Regions from separate parts of the Paenibacillus sp. HJGM_3 genome, predicted to be linked through region 1. Evidence: riboswitches for the same ligand, from Rfam matches in the RefSeq annotation. Region 1 holds a riboswitch; each other region holds the start of a gene.
What was found. Region 1 has a riboswitch for cyclic di-AMP ahead of ACI5FR_RS09380 (C40 family peptidase). Riboswitches for the same ligand answer to the same signal wherever they lie in the genome.
Positions count from the first base shown of each region.

Region 2: linked by a shared signal. The riboswitch ahead of ACI5FR_RS18800 (C40 family peptidase) and the one ahead of ACI5FR_RS09380 (C40 family peptidase) in region 1 are both predicted to bind cyclic di-AMP.
Region 3: linked by a shared signal. The riboswitch ahead of ACI5FR_RS28790 (resuscitation-promoting factor) and the one ahead of ACI5FR_RS09380 (C40 family peptidase) in region 1 are both predicted to bind cyclic di-AMP.

Region 1 is NZ_JBJGED010000006.1:197,569-202,317, forward strand. Features, by position in the region: gene ACI5FR_RS09365 (ArsR/SmtB family transcription factor) at 1-142, shown strand, start outside; gene ACI5FR_RS09370 (SRPBCC family protein) at 123-587, shown strand; gene ACI5FR_RS09375 (hypothetical protein) at 620-799, shown strand; gene ACI5FR_RS09380 (C40 family peptidase) at 854-1,453, opposite strand; cyclic di-AMP (ydaO/yuaA leader) riboswitch at 1,465-1,678, opposite strand; gene ACI5FR_RS09385 (SRPBCC domain-containing protein) at 1,996-2,421, opposite strand; gene ACI5FR_RS09390 (superoxide dismutase family protein) at 2,724-3,281, shown strand; gene ACI5FR_RS09395 (glycoside hydrolase family 2 protein) at 3,336-4,749, opposite strand, start outside.
Region 2 is NZ_JBJGED010000017.1:35,773-40,521, forward strand. Features, by position in the region: gene ACI5FR_RS18790 (M1 family metallopeptidase) at 1-596, shown strand, start outside; gene ACI5FR_RS18795 (hypothetical protein) at 624-1,442, shown strand; cyclic di-AMP (ydaO/yuaA leader) riboswitch at 1,576-1,711, shown strand; gene ACI5FR_RS18800 (C40 family peptidase) at 1,715-2,191, shown strand; gene ACI5FR_RS18805 (LysR family transcriptional regulator) at 2,283-3,170, opposite strand; gene ACI5FR_RS18810 (threonine synthase) at 3,380-4,618, shown strand; gene ACI5FR_RS18815 (hypothetical protein) at 4,676-4,749, opposite strand, start outside.
Region 3 is NZ_JBJGED010000035.1:12,232-16,980, forward strand. Features, by position in the region: gene ACI5FR_RS28780 (ABC transporter permease) at 1-523, opposite strand, end outside; gene ACI5FR_RS28785 (ABC transporter ATP-binding protein) at 520-1,266, opposite strand; cyclic di-AMP (ydaO/yuaA leader) riboswitch at 1,542-1,703, shown strand; gene ACI5FR_RS28790 (resuscitation-promoting factor) at 1,984-3,114, shown strand; gene rnmV (ribonuclease M5) at 3,238-3,810, shown strand; gene rsmA (16S rRNA (adenine(1518)-N(6)/adenine(1519)-N(6))-dimethyltransferase RsmA) at 3,818-4,690, shown strand.

The sequences.
Region 1 (4,749 bases):
ACGCTATTACGGCATAAGGAGGACCGGGTTCGCCGAACTGAAGATGTACATCGACAGCTTCTGGGACGACAGCTTGCTGCGTCTGAAGGAAGCGGCAGAAGCCGAGGAAAGGAGATTGCAAGATGACAATCAGCAGCAGTGAGACGATTACCAAAGAAATCTACATCGAATGCCGGCCGGAGACGCTCTTCTCGTTCTTCACCGATCCGGACAAGCTGGTACAGTGGATGGGACGACATGTGCTCCTGGAGCCCCGGATCGGCGGCAAGTACCGGATCGATATTAACGGCAGCGACATCGCTCTGGGTGAGTATAAGGAAATTGTTCCCCATGAGCGAATTGTTATGACATGGGGCTGGGAGAAGTCGAAGCTGGTCCCGCCGGGATCGAGCACGCTTACGTTCCAGCTGACGCCGCGCGATAAGGGCACTCTGTTGCACTTGATCCATTCCGACTTGCCGGCAACGGAGATGGCCTCCCATACTCAGGGCTGGACGCATTATATGACGCGCCTGGAGATGCTAGCCCAAGGCCAAGACCCAGGCGTCGATCCTTGGTCGGAAGCGCCTATGTCGAGCAACGATTAACGATATTTATATTTAAGGAGATGGACTTTATTATGAAAACTTTAACTTGCAACTGCGGATTCACGGTCACGGACGACAACGCTTATAAGGTCGAAGCCGCCATGTGGCATCACGCCATCCATGATCATGCAGACATGTTGAAGAGCATGACGGTCGACATGCTGGAGCAATGGTTGAAGGGCAAGGACGAGCAATTGAAAGCCGGCGCTTAAAAACCTTCGGAGAGCAACAAGAGACACCTGTGAGGGTGTCTCTTGTAATTGTTTCTAGACGATTCTTTTGGCATAAACCAAAGATCGAGCGAACCATGTCCCTTCCATCGGTTCAAACGTCACTTTGCCACGCCCGCCCCCGCATTGGAGGATGTAATGTTTGCCGTCGATCTCACCTGCATAAATTCCGACATGACCACCGCCGCCGCTTGTAGACTGGTTTAAGGAACCGTCGCCAGGATCGGCCGAGTTCTTAAAGAACAACACGTCTCCGACTTGCAAATTTTTGAACTTGTCCTCAGAGTCAAGGATCACCTGATAGCCAATACTACTGTTGTAGCGTTGTTCGCGCGATGAACCGGAAAACTCAATGCCTAATGCACTTTTATATACCCAGGAAGTGAAATTCGAGCAATCAAACCCATAACCCGGTTGCTGCTTGCTTTGGCGCCATTTGACGCCAAGCTGTGTTTTGCCCGCTTCAATTAATTTATCCAGATTTGCCGCTTGCTCAATACTCGGAACCGTTTCTGGAAAAGTGATCGATGATGCATCGTTGGTTGCGGCGAATGCAGAAGCTTGTCCAACTCCTGTTAATGCAAGAACACTGGCAAGGGTAATAACTCCCTTGGTAAACATCTTATTTTTGAACATGTGTAGGCTCCTCCAAGAAATCGTATTGCCTCCGAGGTTAGTTGACGGGTTCGGGTCGAGGAAACCCTATTCTCCCCATCATTCCGAGCGATCTCGAAATGAGGGAATGAAAATTCACCCCTGCTGATCCCAATCAGGGAAATCAGCTATAAAGCATCCCCCGTACAAAGAATTGAACAACGGCCAGTAGACCGGTTCACTCATTTGATTCGGCCCTTTAATCCTACTCTCATTAACTAAAAGAGTCACCCCACAGATTTTGGTTCTAAACTTTCATAAAAAATCCCCTCCGCAGTCAACGCTTCGTTGTCTACCGAGAGGACAATCGTACAATTTCGAGCTTAAGAAGCCCTATCATGGATCCGTATGACGTGTAGTTCGATTTTATCCAATTGGAGTCGGTGTTGGGGGAAGTTTGTGAAATCAAACTAGAGCGCAAGTTGCATCCGTTCGATGAGCCTCCATAATGAATCGACAGCCTCTTTTTCCGACTTAGAGCGGAAGTTGAATCGGTTTGGACTTGTAGTTCGATACTACCTGCATTATCGCTTTGCTTGAATGGACTGAGCCACCTCCAGAAGCTGGGCGGACACATCCTCCCAACGCTCCTTCATCCGCTCCCGCATGACGCTGTTCTCCAGCTTTTCCTGATGAAAGCTAATCGTGGTGGCGTCGGCGCGCTTGGGATTCGGGATCACGCGGATTTGCAGCGTAGAAGGGCTGCTCCAGTTCTCCGGCTGCCAGGTGAGACGGAGCTGATGCAGCGGCTTCACGACGCGCAGCTCCCCGCAGGTTCCCTCCGAGGTGCAGTACTTGTGCCCTTTCTCCAGCTCCAGGGAGCGTAGTTCGCCCAGCCAGAGCGCGAGCCCTTCCGGAGTGAGCAGCAAGTCCCAAGCTTCTTGCTGGGTAAGGGGGAATGTCCGGCGAACCCCGATTTGGAATCCGGCCGAAGCCGTTTGACCGATCATACGATCCACTCCTTGTTCGATGGATTAGTGAGTTAGTTAGCTATAACAAACCTACCCCCTTATAGTACACCCGGTCGGACCACCGCCTCAAGCCGATTCAGCTTGCTGCCGAAACTCCGGAACAGCGTCAAGGTACAGCCCCACTATGCTTCAACCGTTCCGCTATTTCATGAAACCCATACTGAAACTTGATTGGAGCCACATTCGACATGCATCTACAAATTCCTCCGCTACGATGAGTATTCTGGCCGCAGGTGGTAAATAATGTAGCTGATCCACTCAATACACAGGAGGTAGCTTCAATGAAACGATCCATCATGCTAGCCGCGTTCCTGCTCGCAGGCGCAATGGCGGCTACAGGCTGCGGTCAAGCGCGGACCACCCACTCGTCGGCGGTAGAGACGTCGGCGGGTCAGCCGATGACTATAGACATCGTGAACGGCCAAGGCACGAAAATCGGATCGGCCCGCTTGACGCCGATGAGCCACGGTGTCCTGTTCGAAGTCGATGCCGCCCAGCTCGCCCCGGGGGCGCACGGCATCCACCTTCACGAAACCGGCCAGTGCAAGGCCCCGGACTTCAAGTCGGCCGGCAGCCATTTCAATCCGACCGGCAAGCAGCACGGATTCAATAATCCGAAGGGCTATCACGCCGGCGATCTGCCGAATCTGGTCGTGACCGCGGATGGGAAGGCGCAGGCCCAGTTCTTCGACCCCAACGTGACGCTGGAAAAAGGAAAGCCGAACTCGCTCCTCAAGGAGGGCGGTACGGCTCTCGTAATTCATGAGAAGGCGGACGACTACAAGACCGACCCCGCCGGCGACTCCGGCGACCGGATCGCTTGCGGTCAAATCCGCTAAATGCGCAAACGGCTGTTCGAGGGAAACCCTTGAACAGCCGTTTTTTCATGCGGGTTATTCGCAGCGGACGAGGAGGTCGATCGGATACCGCCCCGCGTTGCGCCCGTACAGCGCCAGCCCACCCTCATCCGCCTGCAGCGAGAGCTTCAGCCGGCGTGTCCGCTCCAGCCGGGCGGCGATGCGTCCGGGAACCGCGACCTTGCACAAGTACCCGTATGAGCCCGCCTCGTCCAGCTTGTTCGAGACCGGCTGATAGTGCCAGGAGAGCACGCCCCGGCTATCGGCCGGATCGTCGGGCAGGAGGAACGACTCGATCGGCTCGCCGTCGATGCAAACTTGGATTCGCGACTCGTGACGCTCTTCGTCGGTCATGTAGTACGTGTTCGGATTACGCTCCGTATTCGCGTCCGCTCCGTGCATGAACGAGATATCCGGCTTCGCGTAGCTGTCTCCTTCGACGTTCCGGGCCAGGAGGCGCTTGGCGCTCGCCTCGAACACCAGCTCCACGTTCCCGAGGAACGGCAGCTCCTCCCGACTCGGCAGCTCGATCTCGTAGTCGAACCGGCCGCTCCGGGCTCCGTTCGCCTTGTGGCCTTGGATCGCGCTCCATTGGTGGGGGAACGTGTGGCTCGCGAATTGGCCGACCGGCACCCCGATCGTCACGCCGGTCGCCTCATACCGGCCGCCGGCCTGCCCGCTCCGCACATCGAATGTCGTGAAATTGCGGGTCACGACCTCCCCCTCCTCCGTATGCAGACGGAGAGCCAGCACAGCGACGGCATCGCAATCCGGCATGTGCACGGCAAGCGGCTGCAGCGGGGATACCCCGTACCCGTCCCAATCGAGATCCAGGCTGCCGCGGTCCGCCACGAGCCGCGTCCCGAGGCTGTCGTACCACAGCTCCCAGCTCAAGCGTAGCGTCTGTCCGAAATACCGGTCCGAGAAGCTCGAGCGGAGAAGAGGCACGTTCGACAGGCTTCCGGCTTCGGCGGTTACGCAGGGAGGACTGTCTATTACGATGAAATCAGCGGAATGCAGGTCTTTCAACGTCATGCCCGGCACGAACCATTCGTAGCCGAATTGCTTTTCCGAGCCGTTCAATCGGTAGTAGCCGTTAAACTCGTTGATGACGTCGCGGAACTCTGTGAAGACGAAGCCGCACAGCTTATCGTGACGCCGGAATTCATTCAGCATGTAGCGGTAATGCCAAGCGATGTCGCTGTCCCCGGCGCCCCCCTCAATGCCCCACACGTTGCCGCATTCGCTGTTCAGCAAGGGAGCGTCGGTCTGGACGTTGCCCTCGCAGTAGTTAAACGCGGAGCCCGGAAACGTCTGGTCCACGATTTTGGCGATATGCCTGCGTACTTCCTCGTATCCGTTGATATAAAAATGCCACGTATTCAGGTCGGATTCGACATGGTCCCAGTTGCAGGCCGAGTTGTCCTCCACGAGCCGGGTCGGATCGAGC
Region 2 (4,749 bases), on a different contig from region 1:
ATCCGACGCACGGCAATTACGCCGACAACGTATACACCCGGGCCAAGCTCGTGCTTAAGGGCATTGAGGATCAAATCGGCCCGAAAACGATGCAGCGCGTCATGCGCACATATTTCGAAAGGTGGAGCTTCCGCCACCCGTCTACTGCGGATTTCCAGAAAACGCTGGAGGACGTCACCAAGTCTAGTTGGAGCGGGTTCTTCGATCAATTCGTCTACGGCGGCATGATGGCGGATTATACCGTCGATAAGGTGCTGTCGAAACGAACGAAAGTGGACGGCCAGAGCGTATACGAGAACAGCGTAGTCATACGGAAGCTCGGGGCTTCCTACAAGAACGTTCCGGTCCAGTTCCATTTTACGGACGGCTCTACCGTCGATCGCACATGGGAAGGCCACGACGCGCAAGTGCTGTTCACGCTTACGAGCAACGCCCCGCTGGAGTGGGTCGCCATCGATCCGCAGCACACGCTGATTTTGGAGAACAAACGCATGAACAACTTTTATCAAACCCAGGTGGATGAGCAATGGAAGGTCCGATGGAACATCGGGCTGGTAAAGCTGATCGAGACGTTAGTAGACGGGGTCGCCTGGTAAGCCCTGGCGGGGAAGGAGCAAAAAGCGATGCTGCATTATTTGAAGGACGGGTTCCGAACGACCGTTTCGCAATATTTTCTGCTGATCGTGCTATGGCTGTATCAATTCGTTTGGGGGCTGATGCTGCTCTTGTTCGTCAAGTCGATCGTCGTCCCGCTCATGCACCGCTATCCCGGCGGCCACTTGCCGAGTACTGCAACGCACCTGTTCCTCGCCGAAGGGGAATTCCAACTCGTGAAGACGAATATAAGCCATCCTTACCTATGGACTTTATGCGCACTAATTCTGATTCGAATGGCGCTTACCCCGATGATCAACGCCGGGATCTTCTACTCCATTCACAACACCCACCTGAACGCGGGCTACCGCTTCTTCCGAGGGGTGAAGGAACTGAGCGGTCCCTTCAGCCTGTACTACGTGCTGCAGATGGCTTTTACGGTCATTCCGCTATACTGGCTTATTCCTATCGCCAAGCGGGCGATTCACGCCTTCACCTCGTACGAGCAGCTGCTCTCGCAGCTCGCGCCCTGGATCGTCGGCATGTTCGCCTACGGCTACATGATCCATTTGATCTTCCTGTACATCATGATCGGCCGTACGACGCAAGCGCCAACGCTCGACACAATCGGCGTCCTCATTCGGCGGTTCCCCGTAGCACTCGTGCTCGCTTCCCTGCTTCTCCTGTTCTCGGGGCTCTTGACCGCTTTGACTTTAACCGCAACGCTATGGTGGGCCGGCATCTCCGCCCTGATCCTGCATCAAGCGTTCCATGTGCTGAAAATGCTGTTCAAGCTGTGGGCCGTTTCGACGCAATACCACCATTTTACAGAAAATCACGGCACATAGTTCGGTTTTTACCCTTAAAAGCCCGAAATCCGCTAAGGATCTCGGGCTTTTTTTGCATTTCGGCGATTTTTTTTGCTGAGAGAGGAGGATTTTGGCAGACCAAGGCGAATATATACTGCCGGAACGAAAAAACAATCGATATTTGCCGAATTCCCGGTTATCGGGAAACGGGGGAACCAATCCGGGTGAATTGATCTCGCTTCAAAGTGATCATAGGGAACCTTCAACCGAACCCTCAGCTAACCTCGTAGGCTCTGGAAGGAGTTTGTTGTTTGAAAAAGGTTTCTTTGTTGTTCGTCAGTCTTGCGATGCTGCTCTGCTTTCAACTTGGGAGCGCTTCCGCAGAAACGGTCCTCGAACACACCGTGGACGAGCTGGTAGGCACGAAGTACAAGTATGCAGGCATGTCGCCTGAGACCGGCTTCGACTGCTCCGGCTTCACCAAGTACGTGTTCGCCAAGTTCGGCTACGAGCTCACCCATCAATCCAAGGCCCAGAACAAGGAAGGGTATTGGATTCCGAAAGAGGACCTGAGACAAGGAGACCTCGTGTTCTTCAACACCGACGGCTCCGGCATCTCCCATGTGGGCATTTACTTGGGCGATGGCGTGTTCATCCACTCTGCCACGGACAAGGGCATTGTGAAGAACAACCTGAGCGAGAAGTACTACGTGAAGACGTACGTATCCGCTCGCCGTATTCTGTGGGACGACCTCTACAATCAGTTAACCGCAGACTACACCAATTGAAACACCCTCTGAGCAAAAGTTTTGGAGTGACCCCACAAGCCCTGCACGCTGCGGAACTACCCGCCGTGCCGGGCTTGTATTCTGTCCGGGGCTAACGGGCGAGCTGCTCTCGAACCCAAGCTGCGAAATGGCGTGCCGTCGGCGTGAGCGTCTCCCCCTTGCGCCGGCACATGTGGATCGGGTTCGTAAGCGACACCCCCCGCACCCGGACGGTGGCCACCTCGCCGTCCGACAGGGCGGACTGAACCTCGAGCCGCGACACGAACATCGCTCCATAGCCGGCGGCGACGGCCCGGATCATCTCGGATATCCCGTTGAACGTCAGGCCGATCCTGAGCCTCAGCCCCCGTTCCCGGCACAGCCGCTCCAGCCTGTCGCGAGCGGAGCTGCCCGCTTCCCGCACGAGAAAAAACTCCCGCATCATCGTCTCCAGGTCCGCTTCCTTATTCGCCAAAGAATGGCCGCTCGGCACGACGAACACCATCTCGTCTTCCAATAGGAGTTCCCGATCAATCTGCTCCGGCCAAGCTTCGCCGCTGCCGATGAATGCCAGGTCGGCCTCATAGCCGAGCAGCCGCTCCCCCGCCTCCTGGCTGTTGCAGGAGCTCAGGACGAGCTCTACGTCCGGATAGCGCATCTTGTAGCCGGCGGCCCATTGTGGCAGCAGGCGGTGGGCAGGCAGGCTCGTGGCCGCAATCCGAAGCTTACCCCGTTTGCCTTCGCGGTGGAGCGCAACATTCGTCTCGATCTCTTCCTCGAGCGCGAACAGCCGCCGGGCTTGCTCAGCCAGCATCGCCCCCGCTTCCGTCAGGGCAATCCCCCTGCCCTTCGGCTCGAACAGCGGGAGGTCCAGCTCCCGCTCCAGATTGCGCAGTTGAATCGTGACCGCCGGCTGGCTGATGCGCCACACTTCGGCCGCTCGGGTCACACTGCCTTCGCGGGCTACGGTGTGGAAGAGCTTCAGCGCATGCAAATTCATCCGAGTCCCTCCTGTTTCTCATAAATTATATTTATATATAGAGTATTATTATATATTAGTTTTATGAATCGTGCTGATGTATTGTGGAGCTAAACACCACCACCAATACACAGGAGGGCTGCAAGATGACGATAACCTGGATTTGCTGGGATTGCGGACAGCCGCGGGCGCAAGGGCAAGGGCGAGGGCAGGGTCATGGGCATAGTCAAATGCAAGTGCAGGAGCAAGGGCAATCCCATCCTCTGCAATGCTCTTGCGGGGGTTTGTACGACGTCGAGCTCGATGTCCGGGGCCTCGATGCCGAGCGGCTGAAGCGGCTGTTCGACGCACGTCTGGCTGAGCGTATGACCCCCTACGCCAGCGGGGTGTGGAGGTACAAGGAGCTGATCGACCCCGAACTGCCGCTCGAGTCGATCGTGACGAAGTACGAAGGCAACACCGGGCTGTATGCCCCGGAGAGCGTCGCGAAATATGCCGGCGTGCGCCGGCTGCTGCTGAAGGCGCAGAGCGAGAACCCGAGCGGCTCGTTCAAGGACAACGGCATGACGGCTGCCGTCTCGCGCGGGATGGCCGAAGGCCATCGCCGCTTCGTCTGCACGTCGACGGGCAACACGTCGGCGTCGCTCGCGATGTACGCCGCAATGGCGGGCGCCGAGGCGGTCGTGCTGCTGCCGGACGCGCACGTCGCCGCCGGCAAGCTGTATCAGACGCGAGCCTACGGGGCGCGCGTCGTGTCACTGACCGGCGCCGGCTACGACGCCGGGATCGCCTCCCTCCTGCGGGGGGAGGCGGGGGGCGGCGCCACGGGCGCCTGCGCCACGGGCGCCTGCGTGGTGAACTCGATCAACCCTTGGCGGATCGAGGGCCAGAAGAGCATCGTGTACGAGCTCGCGCACACGCTGGGATGGACGCTGCCGGATTGGATCGTCGTCCCCGGCGGCGCACTCAGCAACGCAACCGCCTTGGGCAAAGGCTTGCGCGATCTGTATGCCCTCGGCTTCATCGACCGGCTGCCTCGGGTGGCAGTCGTGCAGGCGGAAGGCGCCGCGCCGTTCCACAGGCTCGTCGCCGCACTCGGTGCACAGGCCGATCGCGAAGAGTTCGCACCCGCTGCACCGGCACCCGTGCCTGTGCCGGAGCTCGGGCTCGAGCCGGAGCTTCACCCGCACACGGTCGCCTCCGCGTTGAACATCGGCTATCCGCCCAGCTGGAAAAAGGCGCTGCACTACGCGATTCGCGGCACGAACGGCGTGACCGCGTGTGTCAGCGATGCCGACATCCTCGCGGCCAAGGCGGTGATCGACCGCAGCGGCATTGGCTGCGAGCCGGCCTCGGCCGCGACCGTCGCCGGCTTGCGCCAGTTGGTCGCGTCGGGAACGATCCACCCAGACGAGACGGCCGCCTGTATCTTGACCGGCCATCTGTTGAAGGACCATTCGGCATCCTAAAGGAGCACACAAAAAAGCCGACCACGGCAGGTCGGCTTTCACAATTTTAACAGCGAACTAATCCCTCGTAAAAAAGGTTTGGTCTTTGCTGGACTTCTTCCGGTTCAGCTCATGCTTGATCTCCCCTTGGA
Region 3 (4,749 bases), on a different contig from region 1:
TCCATTTGAACAGCGACGCCCCGATCCTATATTCGCGCGCGGCGAGGTTCGCCTCCTTCCACGCATGCAGCAGGTTCGCGACTTTCAGAGCGAGCGCAAGCAGCAGCAGCGCCCACACCGGATCCGCCTGATCCCCGAATCCGTGTACATACAACGGGCTGGCCGCGAGGACAACCGCGATTGTGAGGAGAGCTTGTCCGATCAGGCTGTACCGGAAGGCCGCCCGGAAGTAGGAGGCCATGGCGGATTCGAGAGACAGCAAGAACACGGTGTCCGCGTCCCGCAGCAAGGTGCGGAGCGGGCTGATGGCCGTAAGCGGCAGCAGGAGCACGATCAGGACTATCGAATAGGGGAAATCAGCGGACAAATGAGGCAACGAGTATTGGTAGAAGTAGCCGAGACCGATCAGCACCATAAGCAGGAACATGAAAAAGCCGCTTCGGCCCATATCGCGTGTATAGCGGGAGACTAACGCGAGATGCCGTTTATACCGTTCGCGCCATAGCTCGTGAGGCACGTTCATTGCCCGCCCTCCCCAATCAAGGCGAAGAAAGTATCCTCCAGCGTGTCGGCCGATCCGACTCCCGCTTGCTTTTTCAGCTCGGACAGCGTCCCGGAGGCGATGGAACGGCCTTGATGCAGCACGATGTAGCGGTCGCAATATTTTTCAATCGTCGACAAGATGTGCGAACTGATCAGGAGGCTGGCCCCTTCTTGCTTGCGGTCCACCATCAGCTCCAGAAGCGAGCGCATGCTGAGGGGATCCAGGCCGAGGAACGGCTCGTCTATAATGTAGAGAGGCGGTTCGACAAGAAACGCGCACATGATCATGACCTTCTGCTTCATGCCTTTCGACAATTGCTGCGGGAAACTGTTCAGCTTGTCCCTCATCTGGAATTGCTCGCTCAATCTCTGCATCCGGCGCTCGAATTCGGCCTCCTCGAGCCCGTACACCATCGCGCTCAGCCGCAAATGCTCCCGGATCGTGAGCTCCGCGTACAGCTCCGGTGCCTCCGGCACGTACGCCAGCTGCGAACGGTAGGCCGGCTCCTCCCGGCTCGACCGGCGGCCGCTGATGCGGATCTCTCCCCGCTGCGGTTGGAGCAGCCCCAGCAGGTGCTTGATCGTGGTGCTTTTCCCGGCTCCGTTCAAGCCGATCAGCCCGATCATCTCTCCCGGGTTCACGCTGAACGATAAGTCGTGCAAGATCGGCTTCCCCAGAAAGTAGCCCCCATACAGATTTTCCACTTGCAAGATCGCTGCCATTAAACACGCCTCCGGTGACGAAATGAGTTCTGATGCTTTTATCCTATCATTTTCGGGAATTTCAAGTACATTTTTACCTATTTTTCTACAGTAATGACCTAATATTTTAGAAAACAGGAGCATGCAGGAGCGAGAGAGAGCATTTTCATTCAGAAAGTGTGATTAATCACACAAAATTCAGGGATTTGTTTAATTTTACCTGGTGACCTCGCTTTACAGCTTTGGAGGAACATCGTAAACTAACCTTCATAATAACTTAACTTCATATTGCTATCAATTTCCAATCGCTGAGTTTTCAGAAATGAAAAACGGGGGAACCATCAAGGGTTATTGGGGTGAATTTTGCGGCCTGGGCGCGGAAGCCTGGTGCAGCGAATAGGGCGACTCTCGCGTCCGAATCCGTCAGCTAACCTCGTAAGCGTGAAGAGAGAGGGCACTTTGTCGGGCAGCTATGCTTGTCAGCATAGTACGCAGAGCCGAGAAGAGTTCCTCTTCTACGGCTTTTTTGTTTTGATTGCCCGGTACAGCGTTAAAGCGCCAAAGGAAATTTTTTCCTTCACCCAGGGATAACGGGTCACTACCTCTCATACACATGGGAGGGGGCGGTTTGGCCCAAAATCACACAAGTGAAGGAGAGACGGCACTACCATATTCTAGAGTCGCGTCAATTCCGATCTAGCTAACACTCGACGGCGGGGCTTAAGGAGGACCGAAGAAGTGGGAGGTATTCAACTAGGAGAACCCCATGTAAAGCGATCATCCAGCATGACCTTCGCATTGCGATGGAAGCGAGAAAACTTGCGTTTGATTTCAGGCGTCGCTTTGTTTTCGATCGCTATGACTTTCATGTTCATGGTGTTGATGTACGGTACGGCTACCAAGAGCGTATCCGTAGTTGTGAATGGACAAGAAACCGTTGTGAGCACCAAGCAATGGGTCCTGCAACGCCTACTGGATGAACTGGCCATCCCGGTTGGGGCTCATGATCGATTGTCCTTGCCTCTCGAGGCGAAGTTGAAGCACGGGGACACTGTCGTGATCGATCATGCCTATCCGATTCAATTGACGGCCGATGGCAACACGGAAACCCGATACACGACAGGAAGAACGGTTGCTGCCGCTCTGGAGGACTTGAACGTATCGCTCGGAGAGCTGGATAAGGTCACTCCCGCTCTGGAATCGCCGCTCGCCGGCAACGATACGGTGCAAGTCGTCAGAGTCAGCAAGATTGTTGAGGATCAGACGGAAGCGATTCCGTTCGAGACGGTCAAACAAAACGACCCGAACCTGCTCAAAGGCAAAGAGCAGACGGTGTCCGAGGGCAAAGAAGGCGTATTGGCCAAAAAGATAGAGAAGACATTCGAAGACGGCGTGCTCGTCGCCGAGAACGTTGTGGATATGAAAGTCGCCGAGGAAAGCGTCAACAAAGTCGTCGCGCTCGGCACCAAAAACCCCGTGGTAGTCTTATCCGCCGCTTCGCCCAATATCGATGAAGTATCGAAGAATGGGGTGACGTTTGCGTATAAGCAGATTCTGAACAACGTGACCCTTACGGCGTACACCGTCGATGTGGGCAAGTCCAGTGAGCATCCCCAATACGGCATGACGTTCTCCGGGACGCGAGTGACGGAAGGACGCACGATTGCCGTTGACCCCAAGGTCATTCCGATCGGCTGGTGGGTGTATATCGAAGGCATCGGACTGCGCCGAGCCGAAGATACCGGAAGCGCGATTAAAGGCAATACGATCGACGTCTACTTCGACAGCCTCGATTACGCCAAACGGTTCGGCGTGAAGCGGGGATACAAGGTCTATGTTATCGGCAAAGATAAGCCGGCTACGAATTAATTCCCCTTTTTGAGGTTTGATGAAACGGCCCTTTTTCGGGTATAGTGTAAATAATTGGAGCAGGAAGAAGAGGAGAACCGCCCCTCTTCTTTTTGTTGCTTATTGGAAAGGATGTTCGCACTTGTGATTCGAGAAGTCATTGTAGTGGAAGGGCGCGACGATACGATCGCCATCCAGCGCGCGGTGCAGGCCGAGACGATCGAGACCGGCGGGTCGGCCATCGATGATGCCGTCCTCCGTCGAATCGCACTCGCTCAGGAACGGCGAGGCGTGATTGTGTTCACCGATCCGGATCATGCCGGGGAACGCATTCGCCGGATCATCGCCGCCCGCGTTCCCGGGTGCAAGCATGCCTTCCTCACTCAGCAGCAGGCGACCAAGAAGGGCGATATCGGGGTGGAGAACGCCTCGGATGAAGCGATCCGCCAGGCGCTGGAGCAGGTGAGGACCGACTATGAGGGAGGCGAGTTGGCGGCGGGAGCCTCGGCTGGAGAGCCTGTCACGCAGACCGACCTAATGGAGGCCGGCCTGCTCGTGCACCCGGACGCCGCCCGCCGGCGGCTCCTGGTCGGAGAGCGGCTCGGCATCGGGTGCTGCAACGGCAAACAGTTTCTGAAGCGGTGCGCGATGTTTCGCATTACGAAAGACGAATTTCGGGCGGCGGTAGAGCAAGGATTCCCTAACGAAGGATTGTGAATGCCGGATGATAGAACGGGTCTCTTCCCCCAGACGGACGAAGGAGTTAATCAAGAAGCACTCGCTCGTGCTTAAGAAAAGCTTGGGGCAAAATTTTCTGACCGATCTGAACATTTTGCACCATATTGTCGATGCCGCCGAGCTGAACGCTACGAAGGGCGCGCTGGAGATCGGGCCGGGCATCGGCGCGCTGACCCAGCAGCTGGCAGAAGCGGCGAAGACCGTCGTCGCCGTCGAGATCGATCAGCGGCTGCTGCCGGTGCTGGCGGAGACCATGGAACCATACCCGAACGCGCACATCGTGCACGGGGATGTGCTGAAGCTGTCGCTGGCGGAGCTGTGGGACACCCGCTTCCGCGACTGCTCCGGCGTCAGCGTCGTGGCAAACTTGCCTTATTACGTCACGACGGCGATCATCATGAAGCTGCTCGAGGAGAAGCTGCCGCTCGAGAACATCGTCGTCATGATCCAGCGGGAAGTGGCCGAGCGCATGTCGGCCCCTCCCGGTACCAAGGCCTACGGCAGCCTTAGCATCGCCGTGCAGTATTATTGCGTGCCGGAGATCGTCAAGATCGTGCCGCCGACCGTGTTCGTGCCTCAGCCGAATGTGGATTCGGCCGTCATTCGCTTGAGGCTGCGGGACAAGCCCGCGGTCGAGACCGACGACGAAGCGTTCTTCTTCGAAGTCGTCCAAGCCTGCTTCGTCCAGCGGCGGAAGACGATCGCAAACAACCTGCGGGCCGCGTTCTTCCGTGGCGACGACCGCACCCGCCTGGAGGCCGTCCTGGCCTCCTGCGGCATCGATCCCGCGCGTCGGGCGGAGACGCTCAGCCTGGACGAATTCGCCCGCCTGAGCCGGGCGATCGCCTCCGCGCGCTGACGCCGCCTCTCGCGGCTCGGGCTCCTAAAAGTCCGGCCCAGCTTGCTCCGCCTCTGCGG